Linked DNA regions of Lewinella sp. 4G2. The main gene of each other region encodes a partner of the protein of the gene in region 2 in a complex. Links are inferred from orthologs where the notes say so. Each region holds a gene or a part of one and is shown on either strand. Other genes may lie near its edges.

Region 1 (4,784 bases), 1.0 Mb from region 2 along the record:
CGAGAAGACCACCGTACTCACGGGCGAAGGGAACCCCCTGAGCTACGGCCTGGTCAATAATGTTGACGCTTACCTCCGCTAAACGGTGCACGTTGGATTCGCGGCTGCGGTAGTCACCACCCTTAATGGTATCGTAGAAGAGACGGTAGACGGAGTCTCCATCATTCTGGTAGTTCTTAGCGGCGTTGATACCACCCTGTGCGGCGATGGAGTGCGCGCGGCGGGGGCTATCGTGGAAGGTGAAAACCTTCACCTTGTAGCCAAGCTCACCGAGGGTAGCAGCAGCGGCACCACCGGCCAGGCCGGTACCCACCACGATCACTTCGATACGGCGTTTGTTATTCGGGGCCACGAGGGGCATGGAGGAGCGGTACTTCGTCCACTTACTGCCTAATTCGCCGGGGGGTACGTTAGATTGTAAAGCCATGATCGGGAGAAATTTTGGGGGTGATAGTTTATGCTACTGCTGGTTCTGGATGTACATCAAGATCGGAATAGCCGCAAACCCTAGCGGAACCAGGATGCTGTAAGCTCGGCCGATGACCCGAATGAAGGGAGACCACTTTGGGTGGTTAAGCCCAAGGGTTTGGAAAGCGGATTCAAAGCCGTGCGCAAGGTGGAAAGCAATCATGATCATGCTCACCACGTAGAAAATGACAAACCAGATGTTAGTGTATGCCCCTTTAACCAGGGTGTAGAGGTCTTTCACGTCATATTCAGCACCGTAGTTGACTAGCCCGACGTTATCCGTGAATTTCATTTGTGCCCAAAATTGTACCATGTGTACAATGATGAAGATCAGGATAACTGTACCCAAAGAACCCATGTAGATGGAGCTTTTGGTGGCGGAAGCTACCCGGTCATTTTTCACGGCATAACCCGTAGCTCCCCGTGCCTTCTTGTTGTTAAGCCAAAGAAGAATACCCTGAATTGCGTGCAGTAAAATGAAAGCGTATAAGCCGTAGCTCGTGAATTTGATGACGGGGTTATTCGTCATAAAGTACGCGTACTCATTAAAGGATTGACCTCCATCCGCCGCCATGATCAACTGCAGGTTACCAGCGAGGTGGACGGCCAGGAAGGTGATCAAGAAAAGGCCAGTGAGGGCCATGATGATCTTCTTCCCAATACTGGAGGTTAAGAACCGGACAATCCAAGAATTCATAGTGACTGAGTTTAGCAAAACTTCGCAAAACTAGTGCTTAAAGGTCGGATTTAAGTCGTTGGTTGTACGGGGATACCCGGGGGTGTTTTGTTTAGACAGTTTCTAAGTAATGGGTCTGTGTGACACAGTTTCCCTCGTCTCTGATAGGCGGTTCTGTATTCCACAGCAAGCCCTTGTAAGTCAACTATTTAACACCTATTACTTGATCATAGACAGAAAGGTGGAGAAGAACCAATTACTGTCCATTTTGACCAGTGCGTCCAGTGCTGAGTCTGCTTTGTGGCTATAAAGCTTGAGGTCCTTAACGACTTCCCGGAATTCGTCGGCTTCGGCGGTGCGGCCCTCGACGCCGGTCAGTTCATCGAGTAAGCGGAGCATTGGTTCCAGTTCCCTTTTCTTGCGGGCGATCACGATGCTCTTCACCACTTTGGACATGTCCTTTTCGGCAATGAAGTATTCCTTGCGTTCACCGGGAATCAGCTTCTTGTAGGCCAGGCCCCATTCCACCAGGGTACGCATGTTTGTGTTGACGTTGCCTCTGCTGATCTTCAGTTCTTCCATCACGTCATCGGAACTCTGCGGGTCGCTAGACACCAAGAGCAAAGCATGGATCTGTGCCATCGTCCGAGTTACCCCCCAACTACTTCCGAGTGCTCCCCAAGCTTCAATGAACCGTTGTTTTCCTTCCTCTAATTCCATACTTTCAAATAATACTGAAAGGACAATTTCGGTTTACCAGGCCTCGGTTTATTCTGGGTATTTCTTGTTTCAGGTCTTTACCTGTTAAGTGTGCCTGAAATTAAATCCAATTAGTATGTAGCCCAGTCGCCAGTTAAAGTGAATAGCACCAAAGAAGAAGAGCCTGCCGGAAAGGATTCCGACAGGCTCTAGTCTTACAGTTTGGTCACCGTAGGTAACCGGGCAATTACATCATGCCACCCATTCCGCCGGGCATACCGTGGCTGTGGCCACCGGCGCCACCCGCTTCGGGCTCTGGCTTGTCGTTGATGACACACTCAGTGGTGAGGACCATACCAGCGATGGATGCTGCATTTTCCAGTGCAATACGCGTCACTTTCGTGGGGTCAATTACACCTTGGGCCTTTAGGTCGCCGTACTCGTCGGTGCGCGCGTTGTAGCCGTAAGAACCTTCGCCGTTGCGGACGTTCTGCAGTACTACGGAACCTTCTACGCCAGCGTTGTCGCTGATGGTACGAAGGGGCGCCTCGAGTGACTTGCGGACGATCTGGATACCAATGTTCTGGTCTTCGTTCTCACCCTTCGTTGCCTCCAGGGCACTGATGGCACGAACCAGAGCGACACCACCACCGGCTACGATGCCTTCCTCAACGGCGGCGCGGGTAGCGTGGAGGGCGTCGTCGACGCGGTCCTTCTTCTCCTTCATTTCTACTTCAGTAGCGGCCCCTACGTAGAGGACGGCCACCCCACCGGCAAGCTTGGCCAGGCGTTCCTGGAGCTTCTCGCGGTCGTAGTCAGATGTAGTGGTTTCAATCTGCTGCTTGATCTGTCCGATCCGGCCGTTGATGGTTTCCTGGGAACCGGCACCATTAACGATGGTCGTATTGTCCTTATCGACGGTGATCTTCTCGGCGGTACCGAGGAGGTCCATCGTAGTCTGGTCCAGCTTGTAGCCTTTCTCTTCGCTGATGACGGTACCACCGGTAAGGATGGCGATGTCTTCCAGCATGGCCTTGCGGCGGTCACCGAAACCGGGAGCCTTTACGGCAACGACCTTCAACTGGGCGCGGAGACGGTTGACTACCAATACACCGAGTGCCTGAGATTCAATGTCTTCGGCAATAATCAACAGCGGGCGACCGCTCTGGATCACCTGCTCCAGTACGGGCAGGATGTCCTGCATGTTGCTGATCTTCTTGTCGTGGATCAGTACGTACGGGTTGTCGTATTCCGTTACCATGCTCTCCGTATCGGTTACGAAGTAGGGGCTGAGGTAACCGCGGTCGAACTGCATACCCATCACCTCTTCAACGTAGGTATCGGTACCCTTCGCTTCCTCGACGGTAATGACACCGTCTTTAGATACGCGCTTCATGGCGTCAGCGATAAGGCCGCCAATTTCGTTGTCGTTGTTAGCGGATATGGATGCTACCTGCTGGATCTTGTCGAAATCGTTACCCACGACTTCGCTCTGGGTCTTCAGGTTTTCGATGATCACCTTCGTCGCCTGATCGATACCGCGCTTGAGGTCCATTGGGTTGGCACCTGCGGTCACGTTTTTGAGACCGGCCTGGATCATGGCCTGAGCCAGCACGGTGGCGGTCGTCGTTCCGTCACCGGCGATGTCAGCGGTTTTGGAAGCTACTTCCTTCACCATCTGAGCGCCCATGTTGGCGACGGCGTCTTCGAGCTCAATTTCTTTTGCGACCGTCACACCATCCTTGGTTACCTGGGGGGCACCGAAGGATTTTTGGATAACGACATTGCGACCTTTGGGGCCGAGTGTCACTTTTACTGCGTTTGCGAGGGCATCCACACCGGCGTGCAGTTTCTCGCGTGCGGATCTGTCAAAGCTAATTTCCTTAGCCATAATTGTATATAGTTGTAGTTATTAAAATGGATTCGTGGGGGAGCGGGAGTCGTCCTGCTCTTAGACGATGACGAGGATGTCGTCCTCGCGCATGATCAGGTAGTCTTTTCCTTCCAGGGTTACTTCCTGGCCGGCGTACTTACCGTACAGGACGGTGTCACCTACGGAAACGGTCATGGCGTTGCCATCCTTACCGGGGCCGACGGCCACTACTTCACCGCGTTGGGGCTTCTCTTTGGCCGTGTCGGGAATGATGATACCACCACTGGTTTTTTCTTCTGCGGGGGCGGCTTTGACTACTACTCGATCGTTGATCGGCTTCATGCTTACGTATTTAGTTATATGAAATGGATAATTTTCTGCGGCTCATCCGGATCGTACGGAATGGCCCACCGGAGTGCTGCATAGGTCGTGCCACCCTCCCTTTACGGAGTAGCCCGACAATTTTTCAGTCTATTCTGTCAGTTAGCGGACGGGTCCATTTTACCCTTTGCCTGGCACCCGCGGCAGCGCCCGCTTATTTGGCACTGATGAGCGCGTAGCAGCAAGTGGTGTAGAAGTCTTTTACCCAAGGGAAGGCACCAAGGAGCCCGGGCAGTTTGCGGGGCGCAAGTCCAAATTTCACCTGGTAGTTCGGGTTGATGAACCAGAGGTCTTTCTGGTCAAACTTGAAACCGGTCTTTTGCACCAATTGCGAAAAGCGGCTGATGCTGATCCCCGTTTCCTTGATCTCCACAAGGTCATCAATTTGCTTCTGGGTTTCACCGCCTAGCTTGAGGACCTGGCGGTAAGCACCGGTTGGAAGCAAGTGGAACCAGGGCAATTTTGAGAGCAACTTATTCTGACAGACCTGCTGGTGACCGCCAAAAGGCATCCGCCACGGCGGGAAACCGAAGAAGATGCGACCGCCCGGTTTAAGGTAGCGGTGGACCATGCTCAGAAATCGCTCCTGATCGTGAATGTGCTCGATGACGTCGCGCAGCACGATGAGGTCAAACTTACCGAGGCGTTCGGCGCTGGCATCGTAGATATCCTGAATGAGGAGTTCGT
Region 2 (5,429 bases):
ACCGCAGCCTGGAAGGCGCTCTGAAGGGCACCCCCGGTTACGAGACTGGCCGCGAGATCTACGCCGAGGTATTTAAGCGCGCCCGGGAGCTCGCCCTGGAGGCAGAACTGGTCCTGAATGACTACGTAACCATCAGCGCCAAGAATGAAATTGGCAGCCTGATCTACGACCAGTATCAATCCTTCGTACAGGAGATCGTGGACGCCGACGCACCCATCACCGGTATCGGCTTCCAGGCCCACATCGGTGGTAGCCCCAATAGCATTTACGAAGTGGAGGACATCTACGATGACTTCTACAACCGTTTCCAACTCGACCAAAAGATCACGGAATTTGATATGCGGACGCCAACGGACACCTCCCTGGCTAAAGCTTACCTACGGGACTACCTCACGATGACATTTAGCCACCCGAGTATGGACGCTTTCATGTTCTGGAACTGGTGGGACGTCGATACCTGGCAGAACCGGGGCGCTAACCTCTACTACGCCAACTGGGAAAAACGCCCCACCCACAAGGTCTTTACCGACCTCGTCTTTAACGACTGGTGGACGGACGAAACGGTAACGACCAACGGGTCCGGCCAGGCCGATCTCCGGGGCTTCAAGGGGGAGTACACCATCACCCTGATGTGTGGCGACCAGGAAGTGACCACCCGCATGAATCTGACTGAAGACAGCGATATGACGCTGGACTGCGCGCAATTGCTGACCAGTACGGAAAGGCCACAACTACCTACGGGTAGCGTCAGCATTTTTCCCAACCCCGGGCGGGGGGCGATCACCCTCAGCAACAACCTGCCCCTACAGTTGGAGGCTACCCTTTACGACGTAAGCGGCCGCCAGATTTGGGAAGGCACCCTGCGCCACGGCGCCACTACCCTCGATATCTACCTGAACGCTGGCAGCTACCAACTGCGGTTTACCGATGGCGTGCGGACGGGAACGGAGCAAGTGATCCGTTGGTAAGTCATTTCTGAATTGATTCGCAGCAACCGCTTTCATCCTGGTGATGAAAGCGGTTGCTTACCTTTGGGTGACCTTAAGCCTAAAATTTCGTCCAGAGTTGCGGACAGCCTTAGTCACAACAACACTATGAACAAGTATTTTTTACCTCTTTTGGTCTTTTGTGGCCTGAGTACCTCGTTGTCCGCCCAAGCGGACATCACGATTCGCATCCCGACGGTTGAAATCATCACCGCTGACCCGATCGTCTGTATTCCCGTCATCGCGGATTCCTTTCCGGATAACATCGCCGCCATGCAATTCTCGCTGAGTTGGGACGGCGATGCGCTTGATTTCGCCGAAGCCCGGCTGGGCGACAACCCCTTCAATTTCGTGGGTAACGACGCAATGATCTCCTCTACCGATCCGGCCAGCTTCAATGTCTCATTTGTATCCGAGACGGCACGCGGCTTTACCGTTGCACCCGGCGCTGTGATGCTGGAATTGTGCTTTAGCCGGGAGGACAAAAAAGAAGGGGACTCCCCCATCTACTTTAGGGGCATGAATGCACCGGAATTTGGTGATCAGGATACTTTCCAGCCGCAACCTTTTGATACGATCCCCGGGCGTCTGACTTACACGGAGGCCCCCTCTGGCATCTTTACGCCTACAGCCGCTGAACCTGATTGGGGCGCGCGAGTCAATATCTTTCCCAACCCCTACCGCAGTGGACCCGTCACCATCTCGGGTGACGACTTACCTACCTTCTCCGATGTGACTGTCTTCAATATGGAATGCCGTGAGATACGCCACTATAAGGGAGACGTCCGGAAGTTCAACCTCTCAGCGCTGGCCGCCGGTGAATATGCCATTCGTTTACGCGCGGACGGACAAGCAGTGACGCGGAACTTTATTAAGCTTTAAACGGCCCAACTACGCCTTGGTAACGATTAATAAAAAAGCCCCTTCCGATTTACTCGGAAGGGGCTTTTCTATTTGGCAGGAAAGCAGACTTACGCCTTGATCTTAAAAGCTTTCTGCACACGCTTTACGTAGTCCAGCTTTTCCCAGGTGAAGGTCTCCACCTTAATGGTTTTAGTGGTACCCGAGCCGTCCTTAAAGGTGAGGGTCTTCTTTTCCGGCGTCCGGCCCATGTGCCCGTAGGCAGCGGAATCGGAGTAGATCGGCTTCCGCAGTTTGAGGCGCTTTTCGATGGCGTAGGGGCGCATGTCGAAGACCTCCATCACCTTGTCGGCGATCTGTGCGTCGGTGAGTTTCACTTTAGCCGAACCGTAGGTATTGACGTAGATATTGGTAGGCTCGGCAACGCCAATGGCGTAACTCACCTGCACCAACACTTCGCTGGCCACACCGGCAGCTACGAGGTTCTTGGCGATGTGGCGGGTCGCGTAGGCGGCGGACCGGTCCACTTTGCTCGGATCCTTACCGCTGAAGGCGCCACCGCCGTGGGCACCCTTACCGCCGTAGGTATCGACGATGATCTTACGGCCGGTCAGACCGGTATCGCCGTGGGGGCCACCGATCACGAATTTGCCAGTGGGGTTGACGTGGTAGGTGATGTCCTTAGTGAAGAGTTTCTGGATAGATTTCTTCTGGGCCCGCTTCACTTTGGGGATGACGATGTTGATGACGTCTTCCTTGATTTGTGCGAGCATCTTTTCGTCCTTATCGAAATCATCGTGTTGGGTTGATACCACGATGGAGTCGATCCGGATTGGTTGGTGCTTATCGTCGTACTCAATGGTTACCTGGCTCTTGGAGTCCGGGCGCAGGTACTTCATCTTCTTACCGGCTTTGCGGATGGCGGCGAGCTCCTGAAGGATCTTGTGGCTTAGGTCCAGCGCAAGCGGCATGTAGTTATCCGTCTCGTCGGTTGCATAGCCGAACATCATGCCCTGATCGCCGGCGCCCTGCTCTTCGGCGCTAGCGCGGTCCACCCCCTGGTTGATGTCGGGGCTCTGCTCGTGGATGGCCGACAGCACACCACAGCTATTGGCTTCAAACATGTACTCACTCTTGGTGTACCCGATCCGCTCGATGACATCGCGCGCAAGTTGCTGTACGTCGAGATAGGTGGTTGATTTTACTTCCCCAGCAAGCACGACCTGCCCGGTAGTTACCAACGTTTCGCAGGCTACTTTAGAGTTAGGATCAAAGGCTAAAAAGTGGTCGACGAGATTGTCGCTGATTTGATCCGCGACTTTGTCGGGGTGGCCTTCCGATACGGACTCCGAAGTAAATAGGTAGGGCATACATTTCGATTTAATGGGGGCGCTAAGGTAGGTAAAGTAGAACATACCTTAACCTCTGGCGCCGGGTAGTTTATCGTTGTGGAGGACAACAAATTGCCTGCATAAAAACTATAATTACTGGGCCATTAAACTTTAGTCATGTTAGATTGCTAGTTTGGCAACAACCACCGCTAAGCGCACTCTTAAATGGCAGTTTTCCCCATCACCGGAACGGTTCAACACTACGCCTGGGGCGGCGAGGAATTTATTCCCAAGTTCCTACAGCAAGAGGGTGCGATTAGCCAACCCTGGGCGGAGTACTGGCTGGGGACGCACGCTAAGGGACCGGCAACACTCCCTTCCGGGAAGAACCTCGCAACGGTTATTTCGATGAGTCCGGCGGATTTACTTGGGCAGCAAGTCGCCAGTCAATTTGCTAATCAGTTGCCGTATCTATTCAAAATTCTCGACGTTGCTGAAATGCTGTCCATTCAGGTGCACCCCGACAAGGAGGGCGCGGAGGAAGGTTTTGCAGCCGAAGAAGCGGCGGGGGAAATTCCTCGCGACGCACCCAACCGTAATTACCGCGACGACAACCACAAACCAGAATTAGGCGTAGCCATCAGCCACTTTTACCTGCTCCACGGCTTCTGTAGTGAGGCTGCTATTCTAAAGACACTTAATACTATTCCCGGGTGGGACGCCTTGGCTGGCGAGCTACAACAGGGCGGGATCGAGCAGCTATACCGCCACGTGATGGCAGCAGACCAAGTTCAGATCAATAATTGGTTGCAACCGCTCTTCGGCACGTTACAAGAAGAAGCACCAGGCGATCTTTCTTCCCCGAACTACTGGGCCGCAGAAGCCTTCCGCACCTACACCAAAAACGGTAACCACGATCGCGGGATCTTCAGCATTTACTGGATGAACATCGTCCACCTCAAGCCCGGTGAAGGCATTTTTCAAGACGCCGGCATCCCCCACGCCTACCTCCGCGGCACCTGTCTGGAACTCATGGCCAACTCCGACAACGTACTCCGCGGTGGCCTCACGCCGAAGCACATCGACGTGCCGGAGTTACTCAAACACACGCTTACCCATCCCGTCGAGCCGGCCATTTTGTTACCGGAATCAGGGGGTGACGACTGGTCCGTCTACCCCACCCCAGCTCCCGATTTCGCTTTGGCGCTGTCGCAGGTGCACGCAGGTGGGCAAGTAACCGTGGACGCCACCCAGGGCCCCTGTATGCTACTCCTAATGACGGGGGAAGCCCAGGAGCTGAATGGATCCTTTACGTTGGACGAGCACCACCGTACCCTCTTCGTAGGCGCCGGCGAAAAGATCACCCTGCGAGCTTTGCGGGAGTCCGTTATCTATCGTGCCGGGGTCAACCTCTAGCGGAGGTTACTACCGGAAATTATTGGTCCCGCTTAAGTAAGCGTAGCATATCCGTGATGGGGTAACGATCATCGGGGAAGGCCCAGGTACGGCGGTCCTTCGTCTGGATTAAGAGGACGCGGGAACTGTTATTGAGACCGGTCCCGGCGTAGGATTCAATCCTGACTTCGTGGCTACGTGGTATCGGATAGGTCTCATCGCCCACCAGGAAATTTTGCTGGGTGATCTCCACCGTCGGGTACTTGAAGACCGACCAGAAAGAGCCGAGGAAACCCATCAGCGCGAGCAGGGCCATAAAGTAGGCGAGCATGGGCAGCAACACTTTTTTCCGGGGGTCCGGATTATCGATCTTATTGAGTCGAAAGGCCAGGAAGACCAGGGTCACGAAAGCCAGGCCACAAACGGCCATCATCGTATAGACGTCTCCCATCTGCGGGGTAAAGACGTTGAGGCCCGTTTGGGAGGGTTCCATAGTTGCTGTTTAGATCGGCTTACTTATCGCCCCGTTCCTCTTCGTTGGTATCCTGGCGCTCAAACATTTCCAGGAGGGTATCCAACTGCTCGGCACCGATCTTTTTGGAGATGATCTTCTTATTCTCGTCGAGCACGAAGATGGTGGGGGTCGATTTGATATCGTAGTTCTTGTAGAAGCGGAGGTACTTATCGGTGACGTGCATCCAGTCGCCGATCTCCTTCTCGTCGATGTACTCCCAACACTTTTCGATCTTGCTTTGCTTCGTGCAGATGGAAAAGATCTCGACGCCCCGAGGCTTCCACTTGGCGTAGAAATCCTTGATGACAGGAGTGGACTTTTTGCAGTGGCCACAATCGAAAG

The links.
Region 1: the proteins of metK (region 2) and groL are in contact, whole or in part, in a cryo-EM structure (PDB 8P4O), measured with the Escherichia coli proteins. The link is inferred for Lewinella sp. 4G2 from one-to-one orthologs.

What each region holds. Positions count from the first base shown.
Region 1 is NZ_LVWJ02000014.1:3,886,412-3,891,195, reverse strand. What follows is about bases 1,413-4,360. They hold groL (chaperonin GroEL), read right to left. Parts: upstream 3,735-4,360; coding sequence 2,091-3,734; downstream 1,413-2,090. Other genes in these bases: A3850_RS15935 (bifunctional 2-polyprenyl-6-hydroxyphenol methylase/3-demethylubiquinol 3-O-methyltransferase UbiG), read right to left, coding at 4,252-4,360; groES (co-chaperone GroES), read right to left, coding at 3,795-4,058; A3850_RS15950 (GbsR/MarR family transcriptional regulator), read right to left, coding at 1,413-1,786. Outside these bases: A3850_RS15960 (fumarate reductase/succinate dehydrogenase flavoprotein subunit), read right to left, coding at 1-427; A3850_RS15955 (succinate dehydrogenase cytochrome b subunit), read right to left, coding at 461-1,165; more of A3850_RS15950, read right to left, coding at 1,364-1,412; more of A3850_RS15935, read right to left, coding at 4,361-4,784.
Region 2 is NZ_LVWJ02000014.1:2,874,263-2,879,691, reverse strand. Bases 1,088-3,918 are described here. They hold metK (methionine adenosyltransferase), read right to left. Parts: upstream 3,218-3,918; coding sequence 1,958-3,217; downstream 1,088-1,957. Other genes in these bases: manA (mannose-6-phosphate isomerase, class I), read left to right, coding at 3,404-3,918; A3850_RS12025 (hypothetical protein), read left to right, coding at 1,095-1,868. In the rest of the region: A3850_RS12030 (endo-1,4-beta-xylanase), read left to right, coding at 1-968; more of manA, read left to right, coding at 3,919-4,594; A3850_RS12010 (hypothetical protein), read right to left, coding at 4,614-5,066; A3850_RS12005 (TlpA disulfide reductase family protein), read right to left, coding at 5,086-5,429. UniProt on the Escherichia coli protein: Catalyzes the formation of S-adenosylmethionine (AdoMet) from methionine and ATP.